2 regions of the Enterobacter sp. ECC-219 genome follow, and region 1 is predicted to be linked to the other one. Evidence: predicted binding sites of a transcription regulator. Region 1 holds the regulator's gene; the other holds the start of a gene.
The links. The regulator LexA, encoded in region 1, represses DNA repair genes until DNA is damaged. The targets are predictions, from matches to a motif close to TNCTGTATGTACATACAGNA.

Region 1 (7,391 bases):
AACCGCTTCAATAGGATCGATAGACTCGCGCCACTCCGGAACATGATGGTTCAGATACGTCATCAGCGGCATCGGTTCGCCAAAGTTTACGTAGCCCTGACCCAGATTGCGTAACTTGCTCAGGCCGCGCAGCATCTGCGGCAGGCTCTCTTTCTCTTTGGTCGCACCACGCAGCTCTTTGGCGTACGTGCCCACTTCCATCACGTGCTCATAGCCAATGTAAATTGGCACCAGCGTGATCGGACGGGTTCCTCCGCGCAGCATCGCCTGAATGGTCATCGAGAGCGTGCCGGTCTTCGGATCGAGCAGGCGACCGGTACGGGAACGACCGCCCTCCACGAAGTACTCCACTGAATAGCCGCGGCTGAACAGCTCGCCGAGATACTCGCGGAACACGGTGGAGTAGAGCTTGTTGCCCTTGAAGGTACGACGAATAAAGAACGCACCCAGACGGCGGAAAATCGGGCCTGCTGGCCAGAAGTTCAGGTTAATACCAGCGGCAATGTGCGGCGGTACCAGCCCCTGGTGATAGAGCACGTAGGAGAGAAGCAGATAGTCCATGTGGCTGCGGTGGCAGGGGACATAGACAATCTCATGGCCATCGTGCGCCAACTGCCGCACACGTTCGGCGTTATGAACGTTGATGCCCTGATACAGGCGGTTCCAGGTAAAGCCGAGAATACGATCGGACAGGCGAATCATCTCGTAAGAGAAGTTCGCTGCGATCTCCTCCATCAGCGCAATGGCGTTCTGCTGGGCTTTCTCATGCGAAATTTTCTTGCTGCGCGCTTCGTCTTCAACGGCGCGGGCAATCGCTTTAGAGGCCAGCAGCTTGTTGAACAGGTCCTGACGCGCCGGGAGGCGCGGCCCTACAGCAGCCAGGCGCTGACGGGCGAAGTGCATACGCGCCACGCGCGCCAGTTTTTGCGCGATGATCTTGTCAGTGCCGTGCTCGTCCGCCATCCGGCGAAGGGAGACGGAAGGGGAGAATCGCACAAAGCTGTCGCGTCCCAGCCAGGAGACCGCGAAGAACTTCTGAATGCCGTTAAGCATGCGCAGCGGTGGGTTCTCTTCACCTTTTTCGCGGCCCGGGCGGCGACCAAACATTACCGATACCGGCACCATCTGCACATCCAGGTCAGGATTGCTGCGGTGCAGGTCGAGATAGTCGTGGAACAGCTTGATGGACTCTTCTTTCGGCGTGTAATAGGTAAACACGCGCGGCCCGCCGTGGATGAACACGTAGCGCGGCAGCAAAGTGCCGTCAACTTCCAGCGGTTCAAGCGGGTCGGGTAAATCATGCGCCAGACACTGGGCGCGAAGCGTCAGCAGGTCTGCCTTCGAGTTATAAGGCAAAACGTACATAATAGGGCGCGACGTATCGAGCCCCAGTTCCAGCGCGGGTTCTGCTGGGATAGACTTGCTTTTTACCAGGATGCTTAATGGTAAATTAAGTAATTTGTAGTAAATTCGTGGCCAGCCGGACATAAACGATGTAAAGCCTCTGGTTAATAATGCAATTGCGGCGCAAGGATAACAGAAAGCGCGCAAAATTTCTGTTGTTACCCGTCATACTTCAGGCGGCAGCGAAACGCGCTGCTGCTCCTGTTACTGACGCTCTTTTTTAAAAAAGGTTCTTTTAATGGCCAATAATACCACTGGGTTAACGCGTATCATCAAAGCCGCTGGCTATTCATGGAAAGGTTTCCGTGCCGCGTGGGTTAATGAAGCTGCTTTTCGCCAGGAAGGTGTCGCCGCTATCGTCGCGGTTATCATCGCCTGTTTCCTTGATGTAGATGCTATTACCCGCGTGCTTCTCATCGGTTCCGTACTTCTGGTGATGATAGTGGAAATTCTCAATAGCGCTATTGAGGCCGTTGTTGACCGGATCGGCTCAGATTTCCACGAGCTTTCTGGCCGGGCGAAAGATATGGGCTCTGCCGCTGTGCTGCTGGCAATTATCACTGCAGCCATTACCTGGGTCACGCTGCTTTGGTCACATTTCCGATGAGCCTCGAGGAATAATTAAGTCCCTGGTTTTTTGTGCAGTTTTTGGTTCCAAAATCGCCTTTGACTGTATATACTCACAGCATAACTGTATATACACCCAGGGGGCGGAATGAAAGCATTAACGACCAGGCAGCAAGAGGTGTTTGATCTCATTCGGGATCATATCGGCCAGACGGGTATGCCACCCACGCGTGCGGAAATCGCGCAGCGTCTGGGCTTCCGTTCTCCGAATGCTGCCGAGGAACACCTGAAAGCGCTGGCGCGTAAGGGTGTAATTGAGATTGTGTCAGGCGCGTCGCGCGGTATCCGCCTGCTGGTGGAAGAAGAGACGGGCATTCCTCTGATAGGCCGCGTTGCCGCAGGTGAACCGCTGCTGGCACAACAGCATATAGAAGGCCACTACCAGGTCGATCCTGGTATGTTCAAGCCGAGCGCTGATTTCCTGCTGCGCGTTAGCGGGATGTCGATGAAAGACATCGGCATTCTTGATGGCGACCTGCTGGCCGTTCACAAAACGCAGGATGTGCGGAACGGCCAGGTGGTGGTTGCGCGCATTGATGACGAAGTGACCGTTAAGCGCCTGAAAAAACAGGGTAACACCGTCCAGCTGTTGCCTGAAAACAACGAGTTCACCCCGATTGTGGTCGACCTCCGCGAACAGAGCTTCTCTATTGAAGGTCTGGCAGTAGGCGTGATTCGCAACGGCGAATGGCTGTAATCTCTTCCTGACAGGCTACGCTTTCGCTGTAGCCTGCTTCGTCTTCCATTCCCGGTATTTCCCATGTCACTGCTGACGGCTTCAGATAAGGCATTGTGGCGTCTTGCCCTGCCGATGATTTTCTCCAATATCACCGTGCCCTTGCTGGGTCTGGTCGACACGGCCGTTATTGGTCATCTCGATTCCCCTGTTTATCTTGGCGGCGTGGCGATTGGGGCGACGGCAACCAGCTTCCTGTTTATGCTGCTGCTCTTTTTACGTATGAGTACTACCGGGCTCACGGCACAGGCGTACGGTGCGAAAGACCCGTTACGTCTGGCGCGTGCGCTGGTGCAGCCGCTGATCCTGGCGCTGGGGGCGGGAATGTTGATTGTTTTACTACGCACGCCCCTGATCGACCTTGCACTCCAGGTCGTTGGCGGCAGCGAGGCGGTACTGGAGCAGGCGCGTCGCTTCCTGGAAATTCGCTGGCTTAGCGCGCCCGCTTCGCTGGCAAACCTGGTTCTGCTGGGTTGGTTACTGGGCGTGCAATATGCCCGTGCGCCAGTGATTTTGCTGGTCGCGGGAAACCTTCTCAACATTGTGCTCGATCTCTGGCTGGTGATGGGCCTGCATATGGACGTACGCGGGGCGGCACTGGCGACGGCGATTGCAGAATACGGGACCTTTTTCATTGGCTTGTGGATGGTCTGGCGCGTGCTGGCGATGCGCGGGATCTCCCTTGCGCTGCTCAAAACAGCATGGCGCGGCAATATCCGCAGGCTGCTGGCGCTCAACCGTGACATCATGCTGCGTTCGCTGCTGCTTCAGATCTGTTTCGGCGCTCTGACGGTCTTTGGGGCTCGACTGGGGCCAGAAATCGTTGCGGTGAATGCAGTCCTGATGACATTGCTGACGTTCACCGCCTACGCGCTGGACGGCTTCGCCTATGCCGTTGAGGCGCATTCCGGGCAGGCGTACGGCGCGCGGGAAAGTGGGCAGCTTCGGAATGTCTGGCGTGCGGCCTGCCGCCAGTCGGGCCTGGTCGCGCTGGCATTCGCACTGATTTACGCCTGTTTTGGCCGTGACATTATTGCATTGCTCACTTCGTTACCGGCTTTACGCGAACTGGCGGACCGCTACATCGTCTGGCAGGTTATTTTGCCGGTAGTAGGTGTCTGGTGCTATCTGCTGGACGGCATGTTTATCGGCGCGACGCGCGGGGCGGAAATGCGCAACAGTATGGCGGTCGCGGCGGCGGGGTTTGGTCTGACGCTGCTGACGCTACCCTGGCTGGGTAATCACGGTTTGTGGCTGGCGCTTGCGGTCTTCCTCTCTCTGCGCGGCCTGTCGCTTGCCTTTATCTGGCACCGTCACTGGCAAAATAATACCTGGCTTCCCTCCCGCCATGATATATCGTGACGGTTAAAGATTCCGAATATGAAACCAACCGCCGAATCCTTAACTACAATAATTATCACGTCCAGCAGAAAAGAACGTAACGGACGTTACGACCCGACGCTTAACTAAGAGGACACGATGATGAATAAAGACGAAATCGGCGGCAACTGGAAGCAGTTCAAAGGTAAAGCGAAAGAACAGTGGGGTAAGCTGACAGATGACGATATGACCGTCATTGAAGGTAAACGCGATCAGCTTGTCGGTAAAATTCAGGAACGTTACGGCTACGCGAAAGATCAGGCGGAAAACGAAGTCAAAGACTGGGAAACCCGTAACGACTATCGTTGGTAACGCTGAATAACCCACACAGGCGGCTTCAGGCCGCCTTTTCTTTTGCCGTTAACGCGGCTTTTTCTTCACCAGAATTGAGTGGTCGTGCTGACATGCATCCTGATGCCGACAGGCTTCCACCTCTACGCATGCTGAACACAACCCGTGTGCTTCAATCACGTTATGACGCAGGGCAAAACCCATCCTTGCCGCCAGCGTGTGCATAATGTCCTCTACGCCCTCTGCGCCTTCTTCTTTTACCACGCCGCAACGGTCGCAAATAAACATCGCCGATGTGTGGGTTGGCTGATCGAAAAGATGGCACAGCACATAGCTGTTTGTGGATTCGACTTTATGCACAAACCCTTGTTCCAGCAGGAAATCCAGCGCGCGATACACCGTGGGCGGTTTAGCCTGCGGCTCGCTTTCACGGAGCAGGTCGAGCAGATCGTAGGCGCTGATTGCCCCCTGTTGCAGGCTCATCAGGCGCAAGACTTCAAGGCGCTGAGGGGTCAGGCGCACATTGCGTTGCGCGCACAGCTTTTCGGCCTGCGCTAACAGCTCTTTTGTGGACTTATCCATTTAGCACCTCGGATGTTCTGGGATGTAAAACCCTCACTTTACCATGTTATGGCAAAAACACCGATATCCGCCAGGCTGTGCTATACCTGGCGCATCGCAAACCGGGAATGTAACCATGAAAAAACCAGACTGTATTACGCACTGGCGCGAGGTAGAAGGACCAGATGACGCCACCTACCCCGACAGTAACGAGCTTTTTTCCATCGGTGCACCGCTGGCTCGCAGCCTGGGCCTCAGGCGCATAGGCATCCATCATGAGCGTTTACCGCCAGGACGTCGGACGTCCTATCCCCATGCGGAAAGTGACGAAGAAGAGTTTATCTACGTGCTTGAGGGCTATCCCGAAGCCTGGATTAATGGCTATTTGTGGAAGCTTGAACCCGGTGACAGCGTGGGCTTTCCCGCCGGAACGGGCGTGTGCCACACCTTTATCAACAATACGGACGAAGAGGTTCGGTTACTGGTGGTGGGTGAGGCCAACAAGAAGCAAAACCGCATCTACTATCCGCTCAACCCGGTCTATGCCGCCACGCGAGAGGACCGCTGGGTAGATCATCCCCCTCAATTTTTTGGCCCACATGATGGAAAACCTGTGAAAAAATAATTTCCTCTTCTATAAATATTGAGGGCCGTCACAAATTACAACAGGCCGTAAGGGAGTTTTACTTAGGGAGTGAATTAGCGGGTCTTTTTATCTTTATTCACAGCAATAGTTCGCGCCTGTTTGGGGGATAACAGACAGGGGTTATTTCATAACAGACTATAAGACGGGCATACTGTGAAAAAACATTTTAAATTTTCGGTGGTTAGCATCGCTGTCTCCTTGTTTATGGCAAATCAGGCGGGAGCAGCCAATACCTGGACAGAATCACGTAGCGACGCGATGGGGGGGACCGGCGTTGCTTCGGGCAGTTATGGCAGCGGGGCATTAATCAACCCCGCACTGCTTGCAAAGGCAAAACCGGACGATGATGTGACGGTCATTTTGCCGTCCGTTGGGGTGCAGGTGACGGATGAAGACAATCTTCAGGATGAAATTGATACCATCAACGACAAAATCAATCATTATAAAGATGTGGTTGATAACCTTACGCCAATTCAGGTCATCACCAATCCGCTAGGCTCGATTAATCAGTTCCAGGGCGCGGCCAAAGATCTGGCCGATGAACTGGACTATCTCAAGGGTAAAACCGCACGCGCGACGGCAGGGGCAGGGCTTGCCGTGAGTATCCCTAACGATGTGCTTTCCGTGGCCTTTATGGCGAAAGGCTATGCCCATGGTCGGGTCAGTTCGTCTATCGATCAGCAGGATATTGATTATCTGCGCAGTATTCAAAGAAGCAATGTGGTGGCTGCCGGTGTTGCCCTGGACGCTGCGCTGAACGGCACGGATCAGATCACTAAAAACCTCAACTCAACGGCGTCCGGTCGGGCGGCGATTGTGTCTGACTATGGCGTTGCCGTTGCCCGCCAGTTTGACCTTGGCGGTGTTCCGGTTTCCGTGGGCGTGACGCCAAAACTGCAAAAAACCTGGATCTATAACTACACCACCTCAATCTACGATTACGACAGTAATAAGTGGAACGACAGCCGCTACCGTACAGACGATACCGGCTTTAACGTCGATGCCGGTATTGCCGCTGATTTTGGCGAACACTGGACGGTCGGCGTGAGCGGGCAAAACCTGATGTCGCGCGATATCGACACCAAAGATATCCGCATCCGCAACGGGCGTACGGGGGAAGTGGTGAGCTATAAAGACACCTACCAGATCCGTCCGCTGGTGACCGCGGGCGCCGCCTGGCACAACGATCTGGTGACCCTGACCGCCGATGGCGATCTGACCGAAACCAAAGGCTTCAAGAGCGAAGATACGTCGCAGTATGTTGGGGTCGGTGCTGAAGTGACTCCGCTGAGCTGGCTGGCGGTGCGCGCCGGTTATCGCGCGGACATGAAAGGTAACGACAGCAACGTCTTTACCGGCGGTGTTGGTTTCGCGCCGTTCAGTACCGTTCATGTTGACCTGATGGGCCTGTACGGTGAAGACGAAACCTGGGGCGCAGGGGCTCAGCTGAGTATGACGTTCTAAAGTCTACCGGGGGCGATGCGCCTCCGGCTTTTCTTTGTGCTATAGTAGCGCCCCTTTTCCACCAGATGCTTAAAACTTCGCCATGTCGTCAGAATACCAGACCGCTTTCCCTGCACACCGTTTCTCTATTGCGCCGATGCTCGACTGGACGGACAGACACTGCCGCTATTTCCTGCGTCAGCTCTCCCGCCATACGCTGCTGTACACGGAAATGGTGACCACGGGCGCAATCATTCACGGGAAGGGCGACTACCTGGCATACAGCGAAGAAGAGCATCCGGT
Region 2 (7,391 bases), 560 kb from region 1:
GCTCATCAATCAGCGTTTTTTCATACTCCCGCACCACTTCCATCGGGCGCAGTCGGCGACCATCAGGTAACAAACGCGGTACCCAACGCGCCAGACGATAAATCAGCTTCATGTCGGCTTTGATGATCGGCAGGATATCCGGGCGGATCACCTTGATCACCACCTCTTTACCGTTCTCTTTCAGACGCGCAGTGTGCACCTGAGCGATAGAAGCCGACGCCAGCGGTTCTATTTCGAAATCGTCAAACCAGGCTTCAACGGGAAGATTTCCCATCGCCTCTTCGATCTGTTTCTTCGCTCTCACCCCATCAAACGGGGCGACACGGTCCTGAAGCATCGCCAGTTCATCGGCAATGTGCGGCGGGAAGAGATCGCGGCGGGTTGAGAGCATCTGCCCGAACTTAATCCATACCGGGCCGAGCTCCTGCAGCGCCAGACGCAGGCGTTCACCCAGCGGCTGACCTTTATGGCGATTTGGCATCCAGAACAGCGTCCGCCGCCAGATTCTGAGCGGCAGCGTGATACGCATTTTGGGGATAAGCTCGTCGAGCCCGTAACTCAAAAAGGTGTGGATGATAAAATAGAGGCGCCGAATTTCACCAGGCGTCATTTGCCCTCCAGTTTTTCCAGCCGTTTGGTTAACGCATCAACCGCGCGTTCAACAGCAGCAGTCTCTTCCGCAAACCACGCCACTTCCAGCGGTCCAGGGGCCATGCGCCACTCTTCCGTCAGTACTTCCGCGGCATAGCGCTGTTGACGTTGCAGATTTTTGCGCAGGAACGCCGTGCCGCCATGAATAACTTTCCCGATCCCTTCAGCGGCGATGTCGCCAATAAAAGGCGCCAGCAGCTCTGCCGGGTCGAATTCAGCCAGATCGCTGAGCGCAACAAAGTTCTGCACGACCTGGATGTCACCTTCTACTTCCAGCTCACCGCTGCGGATAAGCGCCGTTAATTGCTGGCGATCGCGCAACTTTGGCAGCACGCTCATATGGGTAATGACCGAGCAATCAGCCTCGCCTTCCCACTCACCCAGAACGTCAAGCTGGCGTTCGCTGAAGACCAGCACGAGCGGCGTCGAGAACTCTTTTAATACAATGCGCAGTACCTTCCCGTTTAGCCGCTGACGTGCGGCTTTCAGCGCCGGAGCGCGATACAGGAAGGCATTCAGCACATTCTCGATGCCTGCGGTGACTAAGGGTTTAAAGGGCACGGGACACCTCCACTCAGAATTTGTAACCGCGATGCAGCGCGACGACACCCGCCGTCATGTTGAAGTATTCAACGTTCTCAAATTCCGCATCCTGCATCATGGCTTTTAAGGTGTCCTGATCCGGGTGCATGCGAATTGATTCCGCCAGATAGCGATAGCTTTCCGCGTCGTTTGCCACCAGCTCGCCAATACGCGGCAGCACGTGGAAGGAATAGGCGTCGTAGGCTTTGCTCAGCGGGTCGATAATCGGTTTAGAGAACTCGAGCACCAGCAGGCGTCCACCCGGCTTCAGCACGCGGTACATGGAGCGCAGCGCTTTTTCTTTATCGGTGACGTTACGCAGACCGAAGGAAATAGTGATGCAGTCAAAGGTATTGTCCGGGAACGGCAGCGCTTCGGCGTTGGCCTGCACGTACTCCACGTTACCCACCACGCCGATGTTACGCAGCTTTTCGCGTCCCATTTTAAGCATGGAGTCATTAATATCAGCCAGTACAACGCGACCGGTTTCGCCCACCAGACGGGAGAATTTCGCCGTCAGATCGCCCGTACCGCCAGCCAGATCGAGAACCGTTTGTCCACGACGCACACCGCTGCAGTCAATGGTGAAGCGCTTCCACAAGCGATGAATGCCGAACGACATCAAGTCATTCATCACATCGTACTTCGCCGCCACGGAATGAAATACGTGGGCCACCATGTCAGCTTTCTGCGCTTTGGCTACAGTCTGAAAGCCAAAGTGCGTCGTGTCTTGTGAATCGTCAACCATCTCAGAGCCTGCTAATCAGTCAAATGTTCGTGAAGTGTAACAGATTGGGCGCAATTGCCCTACGATTCAACCACCGCGAAAGAAACGCGCCGGCTGTTCATCTGGCGATAAACCCGCCGCTAAATCGTTGTCCTGGTTGAGGGTATTTTGTTCATCCCTGCCCTCACGCAGACGGAACTCTTCGTCCTGCGCTGTCGCCTGTTCGACCAATTCCGGATTAATCTCGCGTTTAACCTCCACCCCCAGGCTGCGGAATGCTTCAGCCTGCGCAAGCAGGTTGCCACGCCCCGAGGAGAGCTTTTTCATCGCCTGGCGGTAGTTATCCTGCGCACGGTCCAGGCTTTGTCCGACGGAAGACATATCGTCCACGAACAGACGCATTTTGTCGTACAGCTTGCTGGCGCGATCGGCAATCTGCTGGGCATTGCGGCTCTGATGCTCATAGCGCCACAGGTTGGCAATGGTCCGCAAGGCCACTAACAGCGTGGTGGGGCTGACCAGCATAATGTTATTTTTCAGCGCTTCGGTGATAAGCTCAGGCTGTCTGTCGAGCGCCAGCAAAAACGCGGGTTCGACCGGGATAAACATCAGCACGTAGTCCAGCGAGCGCAGCCCCGACAGCTGCTGATAATCCTTTCTGCCCAGCAGGCGAATATGGTTACGCACGGAAGCAATGTGCTCCTGCAGCGCCGATTCGCGTGTGTAGTCATCTTCGGCATTGAAGTAACGCTCATAAGCCACCAGCGTCATTTTGGCGTCAATGACCACATCTTTGCCCTGTGGCAGCCGCACAATCACATCCGGCTGCATGCGCGAGCGGGCGTCGTTTTCGATACTTACCTGCGTTTCGTATTCATATCCTTCCCGCAGGCCGGAGGCTTCCAGCACGCGGGTAAGTACCACTTCCCCCCAGTTACCCTGAGTTTTGTTATCGCCTTTCAGCGCCCGCGTCAGGTTGACCGCCTCCTGTGCCATCTGCGCATTCAGCTGCTGAAGATTGCGAATCTCATGGGCCAGCGTGTGGCGCTCGCGGGCTTCCTGACCAAAGCTGTCCTGCACCTGACGGCGAAAGCCGTCCAGCTGTTCGCGCAGCGGCGTCAGGAGGCTGTTCAGGCTCTGGCGATTCTGTTCGTCAACGCGGCGGTTGCTGTGCTCGAAAATGCGGTTAGCGAGGTTCTCAAACTGCTCGCTGAGGCGCTGCTCACTGTTGATCATCTGGCGGATTTTGTCTTCGGCGTGCAACTGAGTGGACTCAAGGCGGGTAGTCACTTCGCGAAGATCGGCCTCCAGCGAGGTGTTGATATCACGCAGGTTACGCAGTTCGTTATTGAGCAGCTCGCACTCGTCGCGCCAGTGGTCGCTCAGCGCAACCTGTTGTTTTGCCGCGCTAAGCTCGGCGACGATCTCTTCCCGCTCAGCCAACTGCTCGGCTTTCTGCTGCGCATGCTGGTAACTGGAAATCAGCCAGCCTATCCCTACGCCCGCCAGCGCAATCACCGCATAAATCAGGATTGAGATATCCACAATGCCCCCTGCATCAACGTATTACCCGCACAAAATAAGATTGTGCTGTATAAACGTCCAGTTTGAAAGGGTTTTCCTGCGAGGCGCTACGCAAAAAATAAAGGCCGAACTCGTCGGCCTTTTATCTCAGAGAGGAGAACTAGATCAGGCGGCGAGCCGCTTCAACCACGATTTTCACCGCATGACTTTCGGTCTGCTTCATGGTTTCGGCGTTCGGGATCTCCTGCTGGGTACGGTTGACGATAACGCCCGCCACCATACCGGCACGCAGACCCTGGCTTGCGCACATGGTCAGCAGCGTTGCGGATTCCATTTCGTAGTTCATCACGCCCATAGACTGCCACTCTTCCATTGAGCCTTTGAAGCGGCTTACAACGCGGCCAGAGAAGGTGTCGTAACGCTCCTGGCCCGGGTAGAAGGTATCGGAAGAGGCGGTTACACCCACGTGAGTGGTTGCGCCCACGGATTTCGCCGCTTCAACCAGCGCGGTGGTGCACTCGAAATCAGCCACTGCCGGGAATTCCATCGGCGCAAAGTGCAGGCTTGCGCCGTCCAGACGCACGGACGCGGTCGTCACCAGCACGTCGCCGACGTTGATGTGCGGCTGAATAGCGCCGGTGGTACCGATACGCAGGAAAGTACGAATGCCCAGTTGCGCCAGCTCTTCAACCGCAATCGAGGTAGACGGGCCACCGATACCGGTAGAGCACACAATCACCGCTTTGCCATCCAGCTCTGCGCGCCAGGTGGTGAATTCACGATGGGCAGCCAGTTTGACCGGCTTATCCATCAGCGCGGCGATCTTTTCCACACGCTCCGGATCGCCAGGGACGATAGCGAGCGTAGCCCCTTGTAAATCGTTTTTAGTGAGGCCGAGATGAAAAACATCAGACTTAGACATAGGTGACTCCTCTGTGGGTCGGTTAGTCAGAAGAAGTAAAACGGTACTTTACAGAAGCAGTAAGCATATTTTCGTGACGCACCTCACCATGAATGAAAATGATTACATTGAATTTCCATAAAAAAGTGATTTGCATCACATTAACAAGTTATATCGCCAGGTGCTGCACAAAAGATAGACCGTTTAAGGCACTGTGAGTTGTTAACCTGGTGTCTATATTTACCTTTGCGCTAACTCATTGGTACGGAGAATGCCATGACTGAAAAAACCGGTTTTGCACCTGCTGCGGCCCCACATGCTTCAACCATCGTGTCGACGCCAGAAGCGGCAATTACCGCGGGTGAGACCTCCATTCCCTCGCAGGGGGAGAATATGCCTGCTTATCACGCACGGCCAAAATCGGCAGACGGCCCGCTGCCCATCGTGATTGTGATTCAGGAGATATTTGGTGTTCACGAACACATTCGCGACCTCTGCCGCCGGCTGGCGCTGGAAGGGTATCTGGCCGTTGCGCCAGAGCTCTACTTCCGTCAGGGCGATCCGAACGACTACAGCGATATTCCAACATTGCTCAGCAACCTGGTCAGCAAAGTCCCGGACGCGCAGGTGCTGGCCGATCTCGATCACGTCGCCAGCTGGGGGGCGCGCAACGGCGGCGATCCGCATCGTCTGCTGGTCACCGGTTTCTGCTGGGGCGGACGCATTAGCTGGCTGTATGCCGCGCATAACCCGCAGCTCAAAGCCGCTGTCGCCTGGTACGGCAAACTGGTGGGTGAAAAAACGCTGAATTCACCGAAACATCCCGTGGATATCGCCACCGAGTTAAATGCCCCCGTGTTAGGGCTTTACGGTGGACAGGACACCGGTATTTCGCTGGATTCGGTAGAGACCATGCGCCATGCGCTCCGTGCGGCCAATGCGAAGGCGGAGATCGTGGTGTATCCGGATGCCGGGCATGCGTTTAACGCGGATTATCGTCCGAGCTATCACGCTGAATCGGCTAAAGATGGCTGGCAGCGGATGCTGGCGTGGTTTAGCCAGTACGGCGGTAAGAAGGCGTAATAACAAAAAAGCCCGGTGGCGGCTACGCCTTACCGGGCAATCCAGCACCTACGCCTGACGCAAATTCTGCGCCGCCTTCACCATGTTGGCGAGCGCCGCGCGCGTCTCTGGCCAGCCGCGAGTTTTCAGTCCGCAGTCCGGGTTCACCCACAGGCGCTCTGCAGGGATGCGCTGGGCCGCTTTTTTCAGCAGGGCTTCAATCCACTCCACGCTCGGGACGTTCGGAGAATGAATGTCGTACACGCCCGGCCCGATTTCATTCGGATAGTCGAACTCTTCAAACGACTCCAGCAGCTCCATGTCTGAACGCGAGGTCTCGATGGTGATCACGTCAGCGTCCAGCGCGGCAATCGAATCCATGATGTCGTTAAATTCGCAGTAACACATGTGGGTGTGGATCTGGGTGTCGTCCTTAGCCACCGCAGCGTTGATGCGGAACGCTTCCACGCCCCACTGCAGGTAAGCATCCCAGTCGCTGCGGCGCAGCGGTAAACCCTCGCGCAGCGCCGGTTCGTCAATCTGGATGATGCCAATCCCCGCCGCTTCCAGATCCGCCACTTCATCACGCAGCGCCAGCGCAATCTGTTTGGCAATGGTTTCACGGGTCACGTCTTCACGCGGGAACGACCAGCAGAGAATGGTAACCGGGCCGGTGAGCATGCCTTTCACCGGCTTGTCGGTCAGGGACTGCGCGTACTTCGCCCACTCAACCGTGATCGGTTCCGGACGGCTGACGTCACCGATGACCACCGGCGGCTTCACGCAGCGGGAGCCGTAGCTCTGCACCCAGCCGTTTTGGGTAAAGACGAAGCCGTCCAGGTGTTCACCGAAGTATTCCACCATATCGTTACGCTCGGCTTCGCCGTGCACCAGCACGTCCAGCCCCAGGCGCTCCTGCTCAATAATCGCCTGCTTGATGTGTTCCGCGATGCCGGTGTGGTAGTGGTTCGCATCCAGATTGCCCTTTTTGAAGTCCAGACGCAGGCCGCGGATCTCCGTAGTCTGTGGGAAGGAGCCGATCGTCGTGGTCGGCCACGCAGGAAGATTGAAGCGGGCGCGCTGGGCTTCGGCACGTACCTCATACGGGCTCTGGCGCTGGCTATCCTGGGCGGTGATGGCCGCCAGACGTTTTTCCACCGCCGGGTTGTGCACGCGGGACGAGTGACGACGCGCCTGGATCGGAGCGCTCCAGTCGGTGATCGCCGCCGTGTCGCCGCTGTTCAGCGCGTCGCGCAGCAGTGTTAGCTCTTCGCATTTTTGCAGGGCGAAGGCAAACCAGCTTTTCACTTCAGGGTCGAGGCGGGTCTCCACGCTGAGATCGATTGGGCTGTGCAGCAGCGAGCAAGAGGATGCAACCCACAGCTCACGTTTGCCGACGATGTCTTTAATCTGTGCGTATTTTTCGGTCAGATCGGCGCGCCAGACGTTACGGCCGTTGACCAGACCGGCGGAGAGCAGCCAGTCTGCGGGCAGGCGCTTGTGCAGTTCCACCACATCGTCCTTACCGTGAACCAGGTCAACGTGAAGGCCCTGAACCGGCAGCGCGGTAATGGTCTTCAGGTTCGGCGTCACGCCTTCGAAATAGGTGGTGAGCAGGAGTTTTACCTGTCCGGCGAGCACGTCATACGCCGGTTTGAAGGCATCGAGCCAAACTTGGGGAAGCTCCAGCACCAGCGCAGGCTCGTCGATTTGCACCCACTGGATACCGCGCTTGCCCAGCTCAATCAGCACCTGCTTATAGACCGGAAGAATATCGTTCAGCAGGCTGAGGCGGTCAAACTGCTCGCCCTTCACTTTACCCAGCCACAGGTAGGTTACCGGCCCCAGCAATACGGGCTTCACCTGGTGTCCCAGCGCCAGCGCTTCATCCACCTCCTCCAGAAGCTGCGTCCAGGTCAGCTTAAACTGCTGGCCTTTGACGAA

Region 2: a site for LexA is predicted at 3,549-3,568, ahead of rmuC (DNA recombination protein RmuC). Genes of this name have one in related genera too.

The regions. Positions count from the first base shown of each region.
Region 1 is NZ_CP143680.1:978,021-985,411, forward strand. It holds gene plsB (glycerol-3-phosphate 1-O-acyltransferase PlsB) at 1-1,488, opposite strand, end outside; gene V1603_RS04525 (diacylglycerol kinase) at 1,643-2,011, shown strand; gene lexA (transcriptional repressor LexA) at 2,120-2,728, shown strand; gene dinF (MATE family efflux transporter DinF) at 2,792-4,129, shown strand; gene V1603_RS04540 (CsbD family protein) at 4,250-4,459, shown strand; gene zur (zinc uptake transcriptional repressor Zur) at 4,508-5,020, opposite strand; gene V1603_RS04550 (cupin domain-containing protein) at 5,136-5,624, shown strand; gene traF (conjugal transfer protein TraF) at 5,850-7,109, shown strand; gene dusA (tRNA dihydrouridine(20/20a) synthase DusA) at 7,192-7,391, shown strand, end outside.
Region 2 is NZ_CP143680.1:415,322-422,712, forward strand. It holds gene ubiB (ubiquinone biosynthesis regulatory protein kinase UbiB) at 1-610, opposite strand, end outside; gene ubiJ (ubiquinone biosynthesis protein UbiJ) at 607-1,212, opposite strand; gene ubiE (bifunctional demethylmenaquinone methyltransferase/2-methoxy-6-polyprenyl-1,4-benzoquinol methylase UbiE) at 1,226-1,981, opposite strand; gene rmuC (DNA recombination protein RmuC) at 2,048-3,505, opposite strand; gene udp (uridine phosphorylase) at 3,645-4,406, opposite strand; gene V1603_RS01995 (dienelactone hydrolase family protein) at 4,662-5,468, shown strand; gene metE (5-methyltetrahydropteroyltriglutamate--homocysteine S-methyltransferase) at 5,517-7,391, opposite strand, start outside.